Regions from separate parts of the uncultured Alteromonas sp. genome, predicted to be linked through region 3. Evidence: predicted binding sites of a transcription regulator. Region 3 holds the regulator's gene; each other region holds the start of a gene.
The links. Region 3 encodes ArgR, which controls arginine synthesis, uptake and breakdown. Its sites were predicted from a motif close to ANTGAATANNTATTCANT; they were not measured.
Positions count from the first base shown of each region.

Region 1: AAC006_RS06005 (aspartate aminotransferase family protein) is a predicted target of ArgR. The motif match lies at 2,281-2,298, and genes of this name have one in related genera.
Region 2: gltB (glutamate synthase large subunit) is a predicted target of ArgR. The motif match lies at 1,244-1,261, and genes of this name have one in related genera.

Region 1 is NZ_CAXBMP010000005.1:113,256-118,714, reverse strand. It holds gene astA (arginine N-succinyltransferase) at 1-882, opposite strand, end outside; gene AAC006_RS06005 (aspartate aminotransferase family protein) at 907-2,115, opposite strand; gene AAC006_RS06000 (HDOD domain-containing protein) at 2,441-3,607, opposite strand; gene AAC006_RS05995 (aminodeoxychorismate/anthranilate synthase component II) at 3,839-4,414, opposite strand; gene trpS (tryptophan--tRNA ligase) at 4,445-5,452, opposite strand.
Region 2 is NZ_CAXBMP010000008.1:60,161-65,619, reverse strand. It holds gene gltB (glutamate synthase large subunit) at 1-1,075, opposite strand, end outside; gene arcB (aerobic respiration two-component sensor histidine kinase ArcB) at 1,727-4,084, shown strand; gene AAC006_RS08565 (PH domain-containing protein) at 4,166-4,744, shown strand; gene AAC006_RS08560 (PH domain-containing protein) at 4,744-5,459, shown strand, end outside.
Region 3 is NZ_CAXBMP010000019.1:927-6,385, reverse strand. It holds gene katG (catalase/peroxidase HPI) at 1-879, opposite strand, end outside; gene AAC006_RS14245 (methionine sulfoxide reductase) at 1,216-2,016, shown strand; gene mdh (malate dehydrogenase) at 2,784-3,722, opposite strand; gene argR (transcriptional regulator ArgR) at 3,962-4,426, shown strand; gene AAC006_RS14230 (TonB-dependent receptor plug domain-containing protein) at 5,191-5,459, shown strand, end outside.

The sequences.
Region 1 (5,459 bases), on a different contig from region 3:
GATGTAGTGGGTTTGGCCTTGTGCGGCCGCCGCATCATCAATGACAATTGGCATTTTTAAGCTAGACTGTGCCGTTCGGATATGACTGAGATTGGCCTCTACCGTAGGACCTGCATCAAAAATATCGACGTAACCGCGACAACTAAAGCCTTCGCCTTCTAGCAGTTGCAGGGCAGGGCGGGTTTTGTCATGAACCTGACCAATAACCGCTTGTGCTTCTTTACTTAATAGATTGACGTAAATAGGATATTTAGGCATCAGTTCTGCAATAAACACCTTATTACCAATACCGGTTAAGTAGTCGGCAGTAGGAAAGTCCATTGAGAAAAAGTGGGTTTCAAGCCATTCCCAAAAAGGCGAACGGCCTTCTTCATCACTTACACCACGCATTTCGGCAATAATCGTTTCAGAGAAGCGTTCACGATGCTCCATCATAAACAAGAAGCGCACTTTCGATAAAAAACGCCCGTTGATGCCTCCACGCGCCTGCTCCCTTAAGAACAGCGTACATATCTCAGTAACACCCGTGTAGTCATTACAGAAGGTTAGAATTTCAACCGTATTGTGAATGTTTAGCTCGCGAGAGGCATGTACCACTTTACTCAAGTGATAGTGGTAAAACGCATCATCAATGCCTACGGCTGCTTCAATACCTGAAGTGCCCACTACTTCGCCGGTGGTCGTATCTTCCATTACAAACAGGTACGACTCATCACCGGGTTGGGTCACGTTAGCTTTGGTGAAAGCTTCTTGCGCACGGTCGACTTTTCTATGCAGCAGATCATCGTTAACCGGCAACGAGGTAAACCCAATACCTGATTCTACTGCAATGTCGTACAAAGCCTGGTAATCAGCTTGTGTAATAGGGCGAATTATATTCATGTTCGCTACTCGCTAAATTGGCGTTTATTCGGCGTTCACAACAGCGGCAACGGCACGTTCAAAGCGGGCTAGACCTTCTTTAATATCTTCATCAGGAATAACCAAAGAAGGAGCAAAACGAATAACGTTAGCGCCAGCAATTAAACACATAAGGTGTTCTTTTGTTGCGGCCATCATAAAGTCGCGAGCGCGGCCTTGGTATTTTTCGTTTAACGCGCAGCCAAGCAACATACCTTGCCCACGTACTTCAGAAAATACCTCGTACTTGTCGTTGATGGCTGTTAAAAGCTCACGATACAAGGCTTCTTTGTGTAGCACGCCTTCAAGTACTTCAGGCTGGTTAACAATATCAAAGGCTTTTTCAGCTACAGCGCAGGCTAGTGGATTACCGCCGTAGGTACTTCCATGCGTACCTGCTTTTAAATGCGCGGCAATGTCAGTAGTTGTTAGCATAGCGCCAATAGGGAAGCCACCGCCTAACGATTTTGCGGTAGTTAAAATGTCAGGTGTCACATCTAAGCCCATATAGGCATACAGGTGACCAGTACGGCCAACACCCGATTGCACTTCATCAAAAATGAGCAAGGCATTGTGCTTATCACACAACTCACGCACGCCTTTGATAAATTCAATATCAGGAGAGATGATTCCGCCTTCGCCTTGAAGGGGTTCCATCATAACGGCACATGTGTTGTCTGAGATTAATGCTTCGAAAGCGGCTAAATCGTTATAGTCGCAATGCTCAACAGCACCAGGCTTAGGACCAAAACCATCTGAATATGCGGCCTGTCCGCCAACGGTTACGGTAAAGAAAGTACGGCCGTGGAACCCTTTGTTGAAGGCAATAATTTGGTTTTTATCTTCACCGTAGTTATCTAATGCGAAACGACGTGCTAATTTTAATGCGGCTTCATTGGCTTCTGCGCCTGAGTTAGCAAAGTACACTTTCTCTGCAAACGTGGCATTGACCAGTTTAGAGGCTAAGCGAAGGGCTGGCTCATTGGTGAATACGTTACTCAAGTGCCACAACTTACTGCCTTGTTCGTTAAGCGCCTTAACGAGTTCAGGGTGACAATGACCTAGTACGTTCACGGCAATACCGCCAGCGAAGTCGATGTACTCAGCACCATCTTGATCCCATACACGCGAACCTTCTCCGCGTACGGGTACCATGCCCGCAGGATTGTAGTTAGGCACCATCACTTCATCAAACGTTGCGCGAGTTACTGTCATTTTTGTTACCTCTGTTTTAAGCGCCCGTGTCGGTACAATAGACCTCGAGCAGGCGGAAAAATAAACGAAATTACCGGAGAGTATGCCATTTTTTTAAGGAGTTGTCTTGTTTGTGAATGGCTGCAGCCCTTTATATACAAGGACTCTGGCTTAATTTGCAGGAAAAGTGAATAACTATTTACTACTAAGCCATATTGTTTAGGAATAGTGTAATTAAAAGGTGAATTAGGTGTGTAATCTCACAGCCAGAGCGCGTTGATCTGGCGTGGGTCAAATGAGGGTAAAAGGAGATATTTGGCTAATTTGCATGAATATCCACAAAAAATTAGCTGTTTTCTTCCTCCCTTGATAAAGGAAGGGTGAAAATATCAACAGATCTTAGTTTTTCCAATGCACCTGATGGATATTCTTGTTCTTTAATCATTGGTTTTACCTCTGCCACTTCAACCATACGTGATTGATGCAGCATTCTTACCTTCGAATAGGTGCGAGCTTGATGTAGAAGCTTAGACATGGAGCCTACTTCACAGGGCTCTCTGTTGGCACATTGACGCATCGCATCACCAATAAATAAGCGTTTCAACATCATGTTTTCAATAAGGTCGGCGGATAATGCATCAGCATATTCATCTTGTAATGCAATTAGGTAATTCGCCGATGGTGCCAGCTTTAATAAAGCTTCATGACGCATGCGCTCTTTGTCTTTTTGGCTTTCGGTCAATAGGTGAAGCTGCACCTTATCAAACAACTTGAAGTACAAGCGGATGATGGCACAGCGACCTAATTGACTGAGCATACCAAAACTATAAGCCTGAACCGGGTTAAGCTTATAGTGCGGCGCGAGGTGCCTAGCGGATACCGCCGTGCCGTGCGCAAACTGAGTGAGTTTAAGTTTAATGCAAGGGTACGGGTCGGTTACCTGAGGCATGGCACGTTTTACAATAAGAGAAGGAATAAGCAGGCGTAAATTCTCAATGCCTAAGAAGCTAAGTGCCGTTCTGAAAGTTTCCACCACGATTACCCTACCTTTGGAGTCTCGTCTTCTAAAAGCCGGAGAGTTCACGACTTGCATCAACTCGTCATAAAGCCAAGGTAAGTTAGCTGCAATAGGTTCTAGTTTTGATACCGATGCCGCGCGTACCGATAGCGCGTCGAGTAAAGCACCCGTGTCATCACTTAAATTTAATGTGTTGTTGAAAACGTCGGAGGTAAACGATAGCTGCTCGGTAAGCTCACCTAACAAGACTTCATGCAAGTAATGATTAACTGTTTCGGTATATGAGGCATCAGATTGCGCTTTTAGGCGCTTATTCTCAATAGCGACTTTTTCTACGTGAAGTAATTGTCTGCGGGCGTCACCTTGTTCAGATTGTTCAAAGCTGATTTCACCAGGACCACGCTTTCCCAGCATTTTCATCGCAAGCTCTGGAGAAATTAATAGGCTCTCAAAGCGCTCATCGATAGGCGGCGGGGTCGATGCTGGGGTCGTCATCTTAAAGTAGCTCCTGCTAAGTAACTGTTCGTGCGTCTGTTCATAGATGCCGTGCATTGGGTCGCCCTACTTCCTAAATATACTACTTACAAAGGCGCTTTGTTGATTAACCTATAAAAAGTAAACAAAAACAACGCCAAATGCGAATAACTGCAGAACTTTTTTATCGGCAGGAAGCCATATAGCTTAAGTTTATTCTGAACCCTTGGCAGAATAAATAAGAGTGACGGCCTAAGCATTTAGAAAAGCATTTAAAATATCGTGACCATACTCGGTTAGTAAGGATTCAGGGTGAAATTGTACACCCCAGATAGGGAGTGCGTTATGAGAGATTCCCATAATCTCTTTTTCCCCATCATCAGTCACGCACCACGCATCTATATTTAAAACGTTAGGGAAGTGGTTTTCATCAAGCACCAATGAGTGATAGCGAGTTACCGCGTAACCTTGTTCAAACCCATTAAACAGGCCTCGGTTTTTATGAAAGAGCGCAGAGGTTTTGCCGTGCTTAATTTCTTTTGCACCGATAACAGAAGCACCAAAAACCTGGCCGATGGCTTGATGGCCTAAGCACACACCAAGTAATGGAATTTTCCCAGCGAAGTGCTTAATCACCTCTACGCTAATTCCTGACTCATTAGGTGTACAGGGCCCGGGTGAAATCACTAAATGACTTGGCGATAAGGCTTCTATATCGGCAATGCTAAGGGCGTTATTTCTCACCACTTTAACGCAAGCACCTAATTCAGTAAGGTAACGGGCTAGATTGTGAGTAAATGAATCGAAATTATCAATTAACAGCAACACGGCAATCTAACCTGTTCAATGCAACACTAGTTAAGGCTTTGGAATAAAACCAACGGCTTCATACACCTTTTTAAGGGTTTCTTCTGCGCGGGCTGATGCTTTTTCAGCGCCATTTCGCATGACATCGTTTAAGTAGTCACGATTCGTACGAATATCGGCATAGCGTTGCTGAATTGGCTCTAGTAGTCCCACTACCGCTTCTGCTACGTCACCCTTCAAGTGACCATACATTTTATCTTCGTAAGCGGGAACCAGCTCATCTATCGTCTTACCTGTCGACAGCGACAGTAAAGTAAGTAGGTTCGATACCCCTGGCTTTTCCTGTGGATTGAAGTAAATGTTAGCTTGCTCGTCTGAATCGGTTACCGCGCGTTTAATTTTCTTAGTAATCTTTTTAGGATCTTCAAGCAAACCAATAAAGTTATTTGGGTTAACGTCAGACTTCGACATCTTCTTTTCAGGCTCTTGTAGGCTCATGATACGAGCGCCGAACTCAGGGATATGAGGCTCAGGTACGCGCAATATTTCGCCGTACAAGTTATTCACACGATTTGCGATATCACGGGTAAGCTCAAGGTGTTGTTTTTGGTCATCACCAACAGGTACTTTGTCTGCTTGGTACATTAAAATATCTGCGGCCATTAATACCGGATAACCGTATAAGCCAACATTAATATTATTCTCGTTTTTTGCCGACTTATCTTTAAATTGTGTCATGCGATTTAGTTCACCCATTTGGGTGTAACAATTTAGCACCCATGAAAGCTGGGCGTGCTGAGGCACGTGAGACTGCAAAAATAATGTGCTTTTCTCTGGATTAATACCGCAGGCAAGGTATAGAGCTAGTCCATCAAGCGAGGCCTCAAACAATTGCTTAGGATCTTGCCTAACCGTAATGGCGTGCAAATCTACCAACATATATAGGCAATCATGATCGTCTTGCATGGAAACCCACTGTTTAAGCGCACCCATGTAGTTACCAAGGGTAAGTTGTCCAGAAGGCTGACAGCCACTTAATACAATAGGCTTGTTACTCATAATGTGT
Region 2 (5,459 bases), on a different contig from region 3:
GGCGAAGACCATTTCGGTCTAGGTTACATGCCACGTGGCGGCCGTTCGTTAATACGATACCGGCAGGGCCATCCCATGGTTCCATATGCATCGAGTTAAACTCGTAAAATGCACGTAGGTCGTCATCCATGGTTTTGTTATTTTGATAAGCAGGTGGCACTAATAAACGCATGGCACGGAACAAATCCATCCCACCGGCTAAGAATAGCTCAAGCATGTTATCAAGTGACGATGAATCAGAACCTTCGGTATTAACAAAAGGGGCTGCTTCTTTCAAATCAGGGATAAGCGGCGTAGCAAATTTAGAGGCACGTGCCATTGCCCAATCTCGGTTACCTTTAATGGTATTAATTTCACCATTATGGGCCAAGAAGCGGAACGGTTGAGCCAATGGCCAACGTGGAAGCGTATTGGTTGAAAAGCGCTGGTGGAATACACAAATAGCACTTTGCAGACGTTCGTCGGCTAAATCTAAATAGAAGGCGGGTAAGTCTTTCGGCATTACCAAGCCTTTATAAATAGTGACCAAACCTGATAGGCAGGCAACATAAAAATCTGGATCGCTTTCAAGACGCTTTTCAGCGCGTCGACGCACCATATAAAGGCGGCGTTCAAGATCGCGCTTGCGCCAACCTGCTGGTGCATTCACAAATACTTGTTCTATTTGTGGCACGCCGGTAAGAGCAAGTTCACCCAATACAGAGCGATCGACAGGCACTTCGCGCCAGCCAACAACACTAAGGGTTTCTTTTTCAAGTTCTTCATTCAACACCTCACGCGCAGTTTGCGCAAGGGCCTGGTCCTGGCTTAGAAAGATCATGCCAACGCCGTATTTTTTGCTGAGTTTCCAGCCATTTTCTGCGGCGATAGTATGGAAGAACGCATCCGGTTTCTGTAGTAATAAACCACAGCCGTCTCCGGTTTTCCCGTCAGCGGCAATACCGCCTCGATGCTGCATACGGTCTAAACCGTGAATAGCAGTTTCTACTAGCGTATGGCTAGCTTCTCCGTGGGTATGGGCGATTAAGCCAAATCCACAGTTATCCCGGGAATCGTTGGGGTTGTATAAACTCATCTCTTAACTCCTTCAACCTTTGACTGGGGCAAGGTGTGCGTTGCGTGTAGATGCGCCTAGGTATTGCGTATCACAACATTGTTCAGACGTCTTTTGTCGAGCTGGCACTATTACCGCTCTATGCGCCTTTTCTTGTCGTTATTTATTATTAGAGGATTCCAGTCGTGTTCCGCATTTTTATGCATTATTGCTTTGCGGGGCGTACAAAATACCTATATTGATATGTAAAATCAAACGCTAAAATTAAGGGTATAGCAAAGATTTAGCATATAGTTTAAAATTATCAATACTTTCATGATGTTAAACTTTTAAATTCATCTTTGTAACAAAAATGTTATAACCCGATATATCGTTCTATTGGTAGGCAATGAAATTCAAGTAAGTGACTTGGAATCGCTAAAAGTGAATAAAAATTCACATTGAAGGATTTAATATCTAGTCAAAGGCATGTTTTCTGTATTTTTATGTAGTTGTTCATTCTTTATATCCAGCCTACCAGAATCATTTGCAGTTGTACAAAAATTACACCATGGTGAATCAATTCCTATAAACAACATTCTATTGTTCAGTAGATACGGTGTCTGTCAGCATTTCCGTAATGCATAAAGCCTGATAGGATATGCTGAATATAATCCTAAAAATAAGTCGTTCATGCATTCAGATTCACCAAACGATTCTTGGGCTATTCGTTTTGCGCAGTTTGTACAGCGCTTCGGTACGCTTAAGTTAAGTATTCTGTTCGTTGTATTTTCGCTGGTATTTACGCTTGGCGGCTCTTACGTAATTCGCGTAAGCATGGGCAGTGCAGTACAGCCTGATGACTTTATCAGCGCGGTTATACTCACCATGCTTTCGGCACCTTGGGTACTGTACTTTTTTAGCGAACTTATAAAGCAGTTAGAAAATTCACGTACCAATCTTAAAGAAGTGGTAAGCCAACTAGAGCGCTTGCGAGAAGAAGATGTTTTTCTTAACCGTGAGCTGCAAACAAATATCCGCCAATTAAATCACGAAATTGAGCAGCGTAAATTAGCGCAAGAAGAGCGTGAAGCCTTATTTAAAGACTTAGAGCGTGAAATTCAGGATAAATCTGAACAAGAAGCGCAAGCCCGCCGCTTATCTACCTTGCTGCGCTCGATTATCGATGCCTCGCCAGATCTTATTTACTACCGTAATGAAGAAGGGCGCTTTGCGGGCTGTAACCGTATAGCAGAACTCATGACGGGTAAAACAGAGCAGGAACTGCTTGGTTTAACCCCTACCGATGTTTATGAAGAAGACTTGGCGCGACAAATCGTCGCCAGTGATCACGAAGTACTAGAAACTAACGCCAGTATTACCGAAGAGTTATGGCTACGCTTTGCCGATGGCCGCCGTCGCTACTTCGAAATGAAGCGAGTTCCATTCTTCGATAAAGAAGGTAACCGTTTAGGCTTGCTATCATTTGGTCGAGACATGACTGAACGTAAACAAGCAGAAAATGCAGCAGCGAAAGCCAGTACCGACAAAACGCGCTTTATCGCTACGATTAGCCACGAACTACGTACGCCGTTAAACGGTATTGTTGGCTTAAGTAGAATGCTGCGCGATACCGAATTAAACGAAGAGCAATTTAGCTGGGTAAGTACTATTTATGCCAGTGCTATCACGCTTGGCAATATCTTTAACGATATTATCGATTTGGATAAGCTGGATAGAGATAAAGTTGAGCTTAGTTTAAAGACTGTATCGCTTCGCGACTTCACCGAAGAGCTAAGCAGTATTATTCGACTATTAGCGGGTGATAAACAGCTAGAGCTTAAGACTACGATTAAAGAGCCTCTTCCGAGATTAGTTGAAGTCGATGGCACGCGCCTGCGCCAAATTTTGTGGAATATCCTGTTTAACGCAGTGAAGTTTACCCAAAAAGGCCATGTGAGCTTATCCATTGAAGCCACTAAACCAGAAAATGACGTCGCGTTCGTGACTTTTGTTATTGAAGATACTGGGGTAGGCATACCTGAAGAAGAGATAGAAAAAATCTTCGCTATGTACTATCAGGTTGATCACCCCGATCACCAGTCTGCAACAGGCACCGGTATTGGTTTGGCTATTTGTAAGCAAATGGTCGATTTAATGAAGGGTAATATCAAGGTTACCAGTGTGGTAGGTAAAGGCACGCGCTTTGAAATAGAGCTTCCGGTAGAAATATCGAAAAAGCCTATGCAAGTGGCGCAGCTTCAGGTTACTGACTTGAACATTCTACTGGTAGAAGATATTGAACTTAATGTGATGGTTGCCAAAGCCTTGCTTGAAAAAATGGGGCAAAAGGTGGATGTGGCCATGACGGGGCAAGAAGCGATTGATAAAGCCCGCGCGAACCAATACGACTTAATACTGTTAGATATTCAGTTGCCAGATATGACGGGCTTCGACGTGGCCAGTACGCTGCATGAAGAAGACTTAGTAATGCAAACGCCTATTGTGGCACTTACTGCGAACGTGATTAAAAAGCGGGAAGAATATTTGCAAAATGGCATGGACGATATTATTGCCAAGCCCATTAAGAAATCTCGCGTGATTGAGGTGTTCAACGAATTATTCCATGCGCCGCCTGCACCATTAGAAGTTGAAGGTCAGGTAGAACGCCCACCAGAGCCAAGCAAAATATTAAGTAACATTTTAGATATGGACTTGCTCCAGATGTTAGTGGATACAATAGGCGATGATATGGTGCGAGCAAGTGTGAAAGTGTTCCAGGAGAAAATGCCTGAATACATGGAAATTTTGCAGTTGAGCCTAAGCGCTGATGAGAAATCTGAAGTCTGCTCGCAAGCGCATAAAATTAAAGGTGCGGCGGGTTCTGTAGGGCTTGCTCGTGTTCAGCGTATTGCAAATCAAATTCAACAAGGCGATCACCCAACGTGGTGGCAAAACGTTCATGATTGGGTTGAAGAATTGCAGATGGCGGTACAGTACGACATGAAAGCCTTGCAGGATTGGCTTAATCAGCAGCGAGTAGACGATTAATTCGTTTATCAAATTACGGGGCTGATTAGGCCCCGTTTTTATTTGAAAGTTGATTTCGCGAGTTTACAAGGGGTAGACGTAATGACAATGAGTACTGATAACGAGACGTTTAGCAACGCTCAGCTAGACGCTATAACAGCTAATGAAAACACGTCTGCATCAGACAAGCCTCAACTTCACCAACTTAATTTAGAAGCGATTTCTCCGCGTTACCGCGTGATTAATATTTCATTGGCTTTTGGCATAGCGTTTGTGCTTATCATGGTGGCTAGTGCGCTACGGTATCAGTCATTTTTCGCGCTACCAGAGCCCTTGGTCGCCGCCTTTCCTTATATTGTTGTGGGCATTTGTGTGCTGGGATGTTTATGGACGACCTATCATTTTTTTGCCGATCCGCTTATTAAATATGCCCTGCGTGAACAAGACTTAAGCTTGCAATCAGGCTTGGTATTTAGGTCGTTATCTTGCCAGCCCATACTTCGCGTTCAACATGTTGAATTAAAACGTGGGCCGATTGCGCGCCTAGCTGGTTTAGCTTCTTTGCAGGTTTTTTCGGCTGGTGGTGCTACCCACACGTTTGAAATTCCAGGTATAGAGGTGGAGGTGGCCGAGCGGTTAAGGCAGTTCATACTTGATCATAAAGATGTGAGTGCAAAATAATGGCTTCCCCCGAAGTAGAATCGGCGAAGCCCTCCGAAAGCAGCGCACAAGGGAAAGCCGTTAAGGTTGATACCGGCGAAGGCTGGCGTAGGCTTTCCCCCATTGCCATTGCTTATTTTACCCTTCGCAGCATTAAAAACATGGCACAAGGCGCCATTTACGCCGTACCGGCCATTGCAGTAACGGCCAATATTACCGATAACATTCAATCGCCCAATACCTTTTTAGGCATTGCTGCGATCTTCATTATTTTCTTTTCAAGCGGTGTCGTCAGTTTCTTCATGTACCGCTTTAGAGTAAACAACCAGCATGTTGAAATTCACAGTGGTGTGTTTTCTCGAAGTTACACCAACTTGCCATTTTGGCGTATTCAGAATGTAAAAATTGAATTACCTTTCTACTATCGACCGTTCGGCTTCGCACTTGTGATACTTGATACCGCTGGAAGTGCAGGAGAAGAGGCTAAAATTGTCGCCGTTCCTTTGGCCTATGCTCATGCCTTAAGAAAGCAAGTACTAGCCGAGCATCAAGACTCTCGCCCCCTAGACGCTCGACATAGCGAGGAAGAACATCAAGAGACTGGGCATCAACAAACTGGGCATCAAGAGACTGGGCGCCACGCAAGCTCTTATGTAAATGATAGCAATGCTGTTGCTAATACTGCGGTCAACAGTGACCAAAGCAAGCGCTATTTAGAAACCAACGAGGATGGCGA
Region 3 (5,459 bases):
ATCAGCACCTTCAGGATCTGGCCCTAAACGCTCTGCGCTGCCGTTACCATGGCACTTTCCGACAGTGTGTCCACCAGCAGCTAGCGCAACGGTTTCTTCGTCGTTCATGGCCATACGGGCAAAAGTTTCTCTTACATGAAGCGCTGTTTTAAGCGGATCAGGTTTACCATTCACCCCTTCAGGGTTAACGTATATAAGCCCCATTTGCACTGCCGCTAATGGATTTTCCATTGTGTCTGGGGTTTCAACGTCGTCGTAACGCTCATCGCTAGGAGCTAGCCATTCTTTCTCAGCGCCCCAGTAAGTGTCCTTTTCAGGATGCCAAATGTCTTCCCGACCAAACGCAAAGCCGTAAGTCTTAAGCCCCATGCTTTCATAAGCAACGGTACCAGCAAATACTAGAAGATCAGCCCAGCTAAGCTTGTTGCCATATTTCTTCTTGATTGGCCACAATAAGCGGCGCGCTTTATCAAGGTTAACGTTATCCGGCCATGAATTTAGCGGCGCAAAACGTTGGTTACCCGTAGATGCTCCACCACGACCATCTGCAATACGATAAGAACCTGCGGCGTGCCACGACATTCTGATCATTAGGCCACCATAGTGTCCCCAATCGGCCGGCCACCAAGACTGAGAGTCAGTCATCAGCGCTATCATGTCTTTTTTCAATTCATCGAAATCAAGTGACTTTACGGCTTCGCGATAATCAAAGTCGTCGCCCATCGGATTTGTTTTGGTATCGTGCTGATGCAAAATATCTAGATTTAGTGCTTCAGGCCACCAATCCATATTAGTGCTGCCGGTCGCTGTAAGGCCACCGTGCATAACGGGACACTTTCTTTCTGAATCATTTACATCGCCTAGCTTTGCATTACTCATTTACTGTACCTCTTCGGTGTTCGACAAAGGATTTCATCAATTAAAACTATTAATTGGTATAGCTTTATTCTAATTATTCGGTTGTAGTTAAGACAGTCAGTTTTTTAGATGTGGACGAATAGGTTTAACGATTAGAAAAAATTAAACCTTACGTCGAGAAAACAAGGCCTTATAAATCTATCCGTCAACTCGCTCATGCAGAATTAACTAAAGAAAGCGTAGACAATGATTATGAATTTTCTAGGACTTTTGTCTCTTTTTTTTGTAAAACTTTCCTGACATATCGTAGGATAAACAATCGAATTTAGAGTTAATCCCTAAGAAAGGAAGTCTCACTTGTACAGACTATTTATAAGCTTGCTCCTTGCCTTTTACTTTGCGCTAATGCCCGTAACAGCGCAATCAGAGCCGCTTACTTTGCCCCCAGGGCTGTGGGAAGGCGTGAGTGAGTCTAACTATAATTATAAATTACTCCAGATAAATGAAAACGGGGAACACTTCCTGTTTGAAGCAGGTATAGGCAATGCGTTTCGCCATATCCGACGCCTACCCTTTGATAATGACCATATTGAATGCAATACGCTAAATTGCGAAATAACACTTCCTTCTTATGAAGATGGATATGTTAAACATTTAATTTTATCTCCCTACATAGACACCGGTTACCAAGTATTAGAATCGACTACCAATAAAAACAATAAGCCTATCTTAAGTAGTACCTATCAGTTGGATAAGCAGAAGAACCAATCTTCCGTGCGCAACTTTATCGATATGTACCGAGGTTCAATAGAAGCATTAGCTAACTCAGCTACTGACGATATATTTGGCTTGTGGGTAGGCATTATGCGTATTAGTGGTAAAAATGAACTCATAAGTATTGAGATTTACCCGAACAAAGAAGGCCGCTTAGTGCGATTTATAAATGGTAGCAGCTATACCAATCAGACTAGCTTTAACCCTGAAGATATTCTCAAAGAAGGAAGCGTTTATACCGTTAAAACATCACATCCCACTTTTGCCAACTCACTGTTATTTACCATTCGGTCGTCGAATGTATTAAACGGCTATGCTTATTCAGTTTATAAAAACAGACCACTAGAAAGTATGACGTTTACCCTCTATAGAATTCACAACTAAGCGCCATACTGCGCCCCAAGTAGAATAGCGGCGTACACATGGGTATGAAATCAGTGTCGATTTCGTTTTGAAATTAGATTGTAGCCCATCCCTTGCCAAGGATGCAGTAGCGGAGCCTACAGGGAAGTATTTACGGCTGGTTGTTATCCGGCATGGCTATTATAGGAAGTAGCTATTTATTAGGCCGAGCTGTTCTGCAGAGGCCACAAACAAAACGGCAGGATTAGTAAGGTCGTGAAAAACTGTCAGCAGCGTGGATGCGGTCTTACAAAAAGGATTTTTTATTGCGTGCGATGCGTAGGTGTTGGTAGGTATACGGTTTGAAATTAAATAGTAGCCCCTCCCGTGCCAAGGATGCAGTAGCGGAGCCTACAAACAAAAAGGCAGGATTAGTAAGGTCGTAACAAACTGTCAGCAGCATGGATGCTGTCTTACAAAAAGAATTTATTACTGAGTGCGATGAGTAGGTGTTGGTAGGTATACGGTTTGGAATTAAATAGTAGCCCCTCCCGTGCCAAGGATGCAGTAGCGGAGCCTACAAACAAAAAGGCAGGATTAGTAAGGTCGTAACAAACTGTCAGCAGCATGGATGCTGTCTTACAAAAAGAATTTTTTACTGAGTGCGATGAGTAGGTGTTGGTAGGTATACGGTTTGAAATTAAATAGTAGCCCCTCCACCGCAAGGATGCGGTGGCGGAGCCTACATGGATGTATTTACGGCGTGGCTACGATTTGATTTCAAATCGGATGCCGAGCCTAATACATCCTTAGCCAGTTACGAAATCTACGCCTAGCTTGATGTCGCCACGAAGGCCTTCAAGCATGTCGTTTTTCGCTTTTTCTTCAAATGCGCTTAGCTCGCCGTATGGCAAGATTTCTTCAACACCGTTTGCGCCAAGGCGAACAGGGTGAGCGAAGAATGCAGCATCGTCGCTGTCGTCAGTTTGAACGTAAGTGTATTCAACCACGTTCTCACCTTGCATTGCTGCAACCAATGATAAGCAGAAACGTGCAGCTGCTTGACCCATAGATAGGGTTGCAGAACCGCCGCCAGCTTTAGCTTCAACAACTTCAGTACCTGCATTTTGGATACGAGTCGTTAGGCTTGAAACTTCATCATCAGAGAACTCAACACCTTCAACTTGCGAAAGCAAAGGAAGGATAGTTGTGCCTGAGTGACCACCGATTACCGGTACGTGTACAGAAGCAACGTCTACGTCTTTAAGCTCAGCAACGAAAGTCTCAGCGCGAATTACGTCAAGGGTAGTAACACCGAACAATTTGTTCTTGTTATAAACACCTTTCGCTTTAAGCGTTTCAGCAGCAATTGCCACTGTTGTGTTAACTGGGTTAGTAATAATACCAACACAAGCATCTGGACAATTGTCAGCAACACCTTCAATAAGGTTCTTAACAATACCAGCATTAATGTTGAACAAGTCTGAACGATCCATGCCCGGCTTACGCGGAACACCAGCAGGAATAAGAACAACGTCTGTACCTGTTAATGCACCAGCTAGGTCATCTTTACCGTGACCGGTTACTTTTACTGCAGTTGGGATGTGGCTCAAATCAACAGCTACACCAGGAACAACTGGCGCTACATCGTAAAGCGCTAGCTCAGAACCAGCTGGCAATTGTGTTTTTAACAACAAAGACAGCGCTTGGCCAATACCACCGGCAGCACCTAACACGGCTACTTTCATACCATTTCTCCTATGGGATTACTCACGTATTTAAACGGAACGTCACACTAATGCAACGCGGGGGAAAACTCAATCATCTGATGGTCTTAATACGGCCATTTAAGGCATTTTTACGTTGATATTCACTATCATGCATGATTATGCAATTAAATTGCGCAAAGGTCACCTGTAAGGCACAATATATGATAAATCGTTAATGACCATTTAACTTATTACCGCTAACTACTGTGCAGGACGCTATGGCCAACGCAAAACAAGAGCAACTGATTAAAGCCTTTAAAGAAATTTTAAAAGCGGAAAGCTATGGATCCCAGGGTGAAATAGTGGATGCCCTTAAAACTCAAGGTCATGACAATATTAGTCAATCTAAAATTTCCCGCATGCTAAGTAAGTTTGGCGCGGTACGTACCCGCAATGCCCGTGGCGATATGGTGTACTGCCTGCCGCCTGAACTGGGTATGCCTACCGCTAAAAGCCCGTTAAAGCAACTTGTTCTCGACATTGTGCATAATAATGTGATGGTGATTATTCGCACCAGCCCAGGTGCAGCGCAACTCATTGCACGCTTGCTTGACTCATTAAGCAAAAAAGATGGTGTACTTGGCACCATAGCCGGCGACGACACTATTTTTATCGCCCCTGCCGACGTGACACTTATTGAAGAGTTACGACAACGTGTGGAAGACCTATTCGAGAATGTCTAAGGCACAGCCTTAATTTTTGAGCAAAAAAAACCGCCATCACAAGATGGCGGTAAAGAATTTGTACCAGGGAGATACAAAACAACTTGGTAGCTGTGTATTTAAATTATCACAGACTCAGAAAAGAGTAAGAAAAGAAAAGTAAAGAATTTGAAAACTAGAAATTAATTATAAAATCCATCCTTAGATAAAAACAGCAACATTTAAACTCAACCTTTAAAATTAAATAATATCACCACCACTAAAAACATCCTATTATTCACCAACGTATAAATTCTAAAACCCACAAAAATACCATTGTCATTAATTGTAATTACAGTAACTTTCTTCCACTTTTCAATCTGTACTGAAACGCCCTCACCCACTTTTACTTCAAGCCAGATTTAACTATACTGAATTTGCGCAAAACCTGCGCCTTTTCTGCGCTAAACCCACAAAATTCATACACAATATCTACACACTATTTACCCCCTCACATTACTTCTTCATTTCTATTTTAATTAATATACAGCGTTACCTTTAAATAAATATTAAGAGAGAAAAAAGTAATATTTATTTTACCAATGTATAGAACCGTAAAGGTTTCATCGCTCTGCGTATAAATAAAGTAAATTAGGTCTAAATAGAACAAATTATACACTTTGTAAATTGCCAAATAGCACGACGAAGTGCTTAATTCTCCCGACAGAAAACATCTGCTCAAAATAAAAACTAATAAACGTCTATGTAATTACAAATTGTAATCACCTTCGACAAGGGGAATTAAAATGTTTGACACAAATAAACTCAGCACTGCGGTGAAGCGCGGACTATTACTGGCGGGTTCCGCTAGCCTGTTTGCCGCACCAATGGCCCTCGCACAATCAGATGACGAAAATTCAGCTGAACCTGTAGAAAAAATCCAAGTTACTGGCTCTCGTATTAAACGAGTGGATTTAGAGTCAGTATCTCCCGTTACGGTTATTACTGCTGAATCTATCGCGTTATCTGGTGATACATCGGTTGCCCTAGTATTACGTAACTCTTCGATTAACAC